DNA from 2 places in the Exiguobacterium sp. BRG2 genome. Region 1 is predicted to be linked to the other one. Evidence: predicted binding sites of a transcription regulator. Region 1 holds the regulator's gene; the other holds the start of a gene.
The links. The regulator LexA, encoded in region 1, represses DNA repair genes until DNA is damaged. The targets are predictions, from matches to a motif close to CGAACATATGTTCG.
Positions count from the first base shown of each region.

Region 2: uvrB (excinuclease ABC subunit UvrB) is a predicted target of LexA. The motif match lies at 1,879-1,892, and genes of this name have one in related genera.

Region 1 covers NZ_JAUZUW010000001.1:437,849-441,066, reverse strand. The annotation lists gene Q9R23_RS02250 (DUF896 domain-containing protein) at 1-17, opposite strand, end outside; gene Q9R23_RS02245 (YneB family resolvase-like protein) at 131-784, opposite strand; gene yneA (cell division suppressor protein YneA) at 830-1,117, opposite strand; gene lexA (transcriptional repressor LexA) at 1,329-1,943, shown strand; gene Q9R23_RS02230 (metal-binding protein) at 1,975-2,445, shown strand; gene Q9R23_RS02225 (MIP/aquaporin family protein) at 2,632-3,218, shown strand, end outside.
Region 2 covers NZ_JAUZUW010000008.1:104,383-107,600, forward strand. The annotation lists gene Q9R23_RS11500 (S41 family peptidase) at 1-553, shown strand, start outside; gene Q9R23_RS11505 (PDZ domain-containing protein) at 576-1,739, shown strand; gene uvrB (excinuclease ABC subunit UvrB) at 1,946-3,218, shown strand, end outside.

The DNA.
Region 1 (3,218 bases):
TGTTCTTGTGATAACATGGAATCCCTCTTTCTTTATGACTCAAACTTGAGTTGTTCAATTGTATTCTTACTGTAAAAGAGCTTATAAAAAAAAGCAAGTTAACCGCGTCAGTCGACGGGTTACTTGCTTCTCATTCCGGGCTAGGTGTCAGTTCGCGGTATTCAAGATATCGACGATTGACCGTTGCTTTTGAAATATCATGCCCCATCCCCCGCAAGGTGATGGCGATATCAGAAAACGTCAATCCGAGTTCTCGAAGACGTACAATTTCTTCGATCGGTACGTCTTTTCGACTACGTCCTGCGTTCTCTCCTTGACGATTGAGATTTCGTTCCGGGCGAAAACCTTGTTCGACTGCTCGCCGCATGCCACGGGCGATTTTTGCATTATGCAGTTTCCGTTGGTATTCTTCCACGAGTGAGACGATCTCAAGGACCATCGCTTCTGCATCCGCAAGTTGATATTCTCCATCTGAATCAAGCGTCATCAAGCGGACCCCATGTTTTTTGAATGTATGCAAAATAGCGATTTTTGCATTCCCTCGACCAATCCGTGTATCATCTGTCACCAGGACCGCATCTACCGTATCGCGTGTCACATAATCAAGAACTGTTAGCATCCCTTCCCGATCAACATCATATCCACTCTCTTTTTCAGAGACGATGTCCACGACATCAAATCCCTTTTGAGAAGCAACCTTCGAAAGCTCCATCCGTTGGCGTTCAATCGAACTATCTTGTGCTTCTTTTTCGGTCGATACTCGACAATAAATCACGACCTTCATCGTACCTCACATCCCTGTTCGTTCTTTCACAACTTTTCCATTTTGTCATTGCTGTGCGATTGGTACAACGATTTTGCTTTTTGAGATGACATGTTTTGTCTCAACATCATTATTTTTGATCAACCAGTTGACGTATTCCTCATCTGACATCGAACCGTCATTGTAGACTTCAGCAATTTGTTCGACTGTAGCGTTCTCATCGACCGTAACGGAAGCCGTCATCAATTGCGCTACTTTTTCATCTGGGCGTGGTGTGAGTAAAAAGATCACGAAGGCAATACTTAATGCATAGAAGAGAATAGAAAAAGCATGAGTACGAATCGTATGAATCATCATGAATCCCTCCAAATATGAAATGAATGAGTTAGAATAAACGTTCGCGGAACAATTGTTCGCATAACTCATAATAAACACAGAACCCGTGTTCGGTCAACACAAAATGTCGAACAATTGTTTGTACGCTCATTTGTTCTATGTTATAGTGAATTTAGAAACATATATTCTTACATTTCAAAATTCAATCCAGAAAGAGGTGGCAATTCGTATGCGGAAAATGTCTAAGCGTCAACAAGAGATTCTCGACTACATCGTCTCTGAAGTGAAACTGAAGGGGTATCCCCCATCAGTTCGTGAAATCGGAGAAGCAGTCGGACTCGCGTCTAGCTCGACGGTACACGGTCATTTGGATCGACTCGAGAAACGGGGAATGATTCGCCGTGACCCGACGAAACCACGTGCGATTGAGATATTGCTTGATAAGCCTGAAGAAATCACGGAAGCCATCGTTCATGTTCCCGTCATCGGGAAAGTCACAGCTGGTCTTCCGATTACAGCGATTGAAAACATCGAAGAACAATTCCCGCTTCCTGCACATTATGTAGGAAACGAAACGGTCTTCATGTTGACGATCGATGGGGAATCAATGATTAACGCAGGTATTCTTGACGGCGATCGTGTCATCGTACGCCAACAAAACACAGCAGAAAACGGAGAAATCGTCGTAGCTATGACCGAAGATAGCGAAGCGACGGTGAAACGGTTCTTCTTAGAAGATCAACAGGTACGTCTACAACCAGAAAATGACTCGATGGATCCGATGTATTTCGATAATGTCTCCATTCTTGGTAAGGTAATCGGCGTGTATCGGACGATTCATTGACGGAGGGACCAGTTACGACTGGTCTTTTTTCATGCCCTCAGGAAACGTACATGATACCGTCAATACCGTCGCACTGACGGGTTACGTTGCGTATTCGGTCGCAACGCAACAAACGGATTGGTTACCGACTGCCATCGGAATCGCTGTCGGTACGCTTTGGTTGTCACCTGACCTCGATTTAAAGTCAGAACCGTATTATCGCTTTGGACCATTTCGAGTCCTGTGGATGCCTTATGTGAAGATCATGCCCCACCGCTCGATCTGGTCACACGGATTGATCATTGGGGATGTCATCCGACTCCTTTATAGTGCTGCACTTGTGATTCCCTTATTATTTCTCAGCTTGTATTTTCAAGTCATCGCGTCAGAGACCATTGATTCCTGGTTCGCTTCCCTACCCGCTTTTGTCATTGGTATCATGGTGGCGAGTACAATTCATATCCTACTAGATTATTCCAGTAGTTGGTTTCGACCTAAAAAAAGAAAAAAGCGTCGTCGTTAACACCTCTTTTGCTTGCTTGCAGGCAAGACGAGGTGTTTTCTTATCCAATTTTTCGTATCTTTAAACATTAAAATAAAAAATTTCCATTCCTATATTTCAATTATATGTATTGAAAACGTTATCAAATCGGAGTAATTTAAAGTAGAAAGACCATTATTTGCTTTAATCCAAAGGGAGGGTTTTTGCATGAATAACTTTGTACTAGAAATGATCGGTACGATGATCCTCATTCTGCTCGGGGATGGTGTCGTCGCCGGTGTCGTCTTGAGAAAGACGAAGTCCGAAAACAGCGGATGGATTGTCATCACGTTCGCTTGGGGTCTTGCCGTCATGACAGGAGCATTCGTCGCTGCTGAGAGTGGAGCGCACTTGAACCCTGCTTTAACAATTGCACTTGCTTTAAACTCTGATTTACCGTGGGCAGACGTTCCTGTCTATATTGCCGGACAACTTGTCGGAGCTTTCATCGGCGCCATTCTCGTTTGGCTTCATTACATGAAACATTTTGAAGCGACTGATGATCAAGCTGCAAAACTCGGTGTGTTCGCAACAGGTCCAGCGATTCGCCATACGCCGTCGAACTTGATTTCTGAAATCATCGGGACATTCGTTCTCGTCTTCGGTATCTTGGCGCTCGGTTTAACGACATTCGGTGACGGCTTAAAACCACTTATCGTCGGTTTACTCGTCGTCGTCATCGGTCTATCACTTGGTGGTACAACAGGATATGCCATCAACCCGGCCCGTGACCTTGGACCGCGTATCGCACACGC
Region 2 (3,218 bases), on a different contig from region 1:
TAACATCGTCGTCTTAGAAGACGGCGGATCGGCCTCAGCGTCCGAGATCCTTGCAGCCGGACTGAAGGAAGGAGCTGGCGCCGAAGTCGTCGGTACGAAGTCGTTCGGGAAAGGGATCGTCCAAAGTGCGTATGATTTGAAGGACGGTAGCGACCTGAAGTTAACGACGAACAAATGGCTGACACCAGACGGAAACTGGATCCACAAAAAAGGGGTCAAGCCGACGGTCGAAGTCAAACAACCGGCGTACTTCAACGTCACGAAGATTTTGACTGATCAAAAGTCACTCGCTGTCGGCGATTACGGAAAATCAGTCGAGAATGCCCACCTCGTCCTCGAAGCGATCGGTTATGAGCCCAAAGGACAGGACGGCTATTTCGGTGACACGATGAAACAAGCTGTCGAGGCTTTGCAAAAGGACGCGAACCTCGACGTCACTGGAAAAATCGATCAGCAGACAGCGGGTGAGATGGAGACGCGTCTCCTGAAGAAACTCCAGGACGATAAGAATGACGTCCAGCGGAAAAAAGCACTCGAGGTCGCTGCTCAATAATAAGGAATGGAAAGAGGTCTGAATGCGCGTGGAATTACTCGATGAAATTGGTTGGACCGCGATTAGTCTCATCGCCAGTCCGACCTTGTGGTTAGCACTCCTTGTCAGTTGGGTCATCGGCATCCGGCGTGTCAAACGGGAACGCGGACTGTTTCGCTCCCGGACACACGGCAAACGAAGCGATGTCCTCGAAACACTTTTACCAGGTCTACTCGTCGGTCTCGTCTTGTCCATCGTCAGCGGATGGCTCGGATTGACGCTGACGCCGCAATACGCTCTGTTGTTACTCGGACTCTCGAGCGTCCTGTTGTTGGTCGGGATCGTTCGTTTGAACCTGCCACTCTGGCCGATCTTCTTGCTTGGACTGACCGGCTGGTTCCTAATGGATTCACGTCTTGACTCGATCCGAGCGGTCGAGCCGAAGATGGTTTTATTACTTGCAACGTTGACGCTCGTCGCGGAATGTCTCCTCGTCTGGTGGCGCGGGCAGCGACGCCTGTCACCGTCACTCGTCGTTTCGAAGCGTGGTCGCTTCATCGGTGGGCTGTCAGCGAATAAACTTTGGCTATTGCCTTTGCTCGTCTTTGTTCCGGGCGACGTGCTTGAAGCCTGGTGGCCACGTTACAGCTTCCCGGAACTCGTTCCGGTCGTTCTCTGGTTACCGATCGGTTTCAGTTTCCTCTTTACAGGTAAGCTGCCGAAAGAATTGATGCGTCCGCTCGTTCAAGGACGTTTGATCACGAGCCTCGTCGCGATTCTATTGACGGTTCTTGCATACGTCACCGGACAAGCTGAATGGCTGTACGGAATCGTTTTGTTGCTTGTTCTGCATATCTTGTTGCATCAGCGGGTCAAACGCTTGAACCGGGCACAGACACCGTTGTTCCTCAATGGAACGCGTGGTGCCGTCATTCTTGGAACGCTACCTGATAAACCGGCTGCTGAGATGGGCTTGATTCCAGGTGAAGCGATCTATAAGGTCAATGGTGAGAAGGTCGATTCGGAAGCATCGTTCTACGAAGCCATCCAAAAACACAAACCGTATCTGCGTCTTGAAGTCATGAACCATAACGGTGACATCCGGTTTGCGCAACGTGCCTTTTATGAACAAGATCATCATGAACTTGGTATCCTGTTCGTCAACGAGCCGGTCCATGGTCGCACTAAAGTGCGGTCCTTACATTAACGAGTACATCCCTGTCACGGAACAGCCGTGACGGGGATTTTTTTGTTGGCAGAAAAATCGAGGATCAACACTCGAAGCAAAAAGAAACTTTTGCATTTTCGAAAAAAAGGGTAACTTCCTAAAAGGAGCACTTCATAATCGAATGTTTGTTCGTAAAGTGGTACAATAAAAATAGATTTTTTAACGTGATGAGGGGGAAGCAAACGATGGATTTTGAACTCGTTTCACCATTTGAACCAGGCGGTGATCAACCGACGGCAATCGAAAAATTGGTGACTGGGCTAAAACAAGGCGAACGACATCAGACGTTGCTTGGGGCGACCGGTACCGGGAAGACGTTCACGGTCTCGAACGTCATCAAGGAAATCAAGAAACCGACGCTCGTCCTTGCCCACAACAAAACACTAGCGGGACAACTCTACTCGGAGTTCAAGGAATTCTTCCCGAACAATGCGGTCGAATACTTCGTTAGTTTTTATGATTATTACCAACCGGAAGCGTACGTCCCATCGACGGATACGTTCATTGAGAAGGACTCTTCGATCAACGACGAGATTGATAAACTACGTCACTCGGCAACGTCCGCCTTGTTCGAACGGGAGGACGTCTTGATTGTCGCGTCCGTTTCGTGTATCTATGGTCTCGGTAATCCGGAAGAGTACAACAACCACGTCTTATCCCTGCGTGTCGGCAATGAGATGGGGCGAAACGAGATGCTTCGTCGTCTGATCGACATCCAGTATGAGCGAAACGACATCGACTTCCAGCGCGGACGGTTCCGCGTCCGCGGAGACGTCGTCGAAATCTTCCCGGCGTCACGCGACGAACAGTGTGTCCGGGTCGAGTTCTTCGGTGACGAGATTGAACGGATCCGTGACATGGATCCGCTGACAGGTGAGATCGTCGCGGACCGCGAGCACATCTCGATCTTCCCGGCGTCCCACTTCGTGACGGGGGATACCCGTCTACAGAAAGCGATCGCGAACATCGAGAAGGAACTTGAAGTGCAGCTTGCGAAGTTACGTGAAGACAATCAGTTGCTTGAAGCGCAACGGCTCGAACAACGGACGAACTACGATCTTGAGATGATGCGTGAGATGGGCTATTGTTCCGGAATCGAGAACTACTCGCGTCACTTGAACTTGATGCCGGAAGGGGCAACACCGTATACGTTGCTTGATTACTTCCCGAAGGACTTCTTACTCGTTGCCGATGAGTCACACGTCACACTGCCGCAAATTCGCGGGATGTATAACGGAGATCAGGCGCGGAAACAAGTCCTCGTCGATCACGGTTTCCGTCTTCCGTCGGCAAAAGATAACCGTCCGTTACGGTTCGAGGAGTTCGAGGAAAAAGTCAGTCAGGCGATCTATATCTCGGCGACACCAGGACCGTATGAACTCGAACATTCGAAAGAGATGGTCGAGCAAATCATCCGTCCGACCGGTCTCGTCGATCCGACGATCGAGATTCATCCGA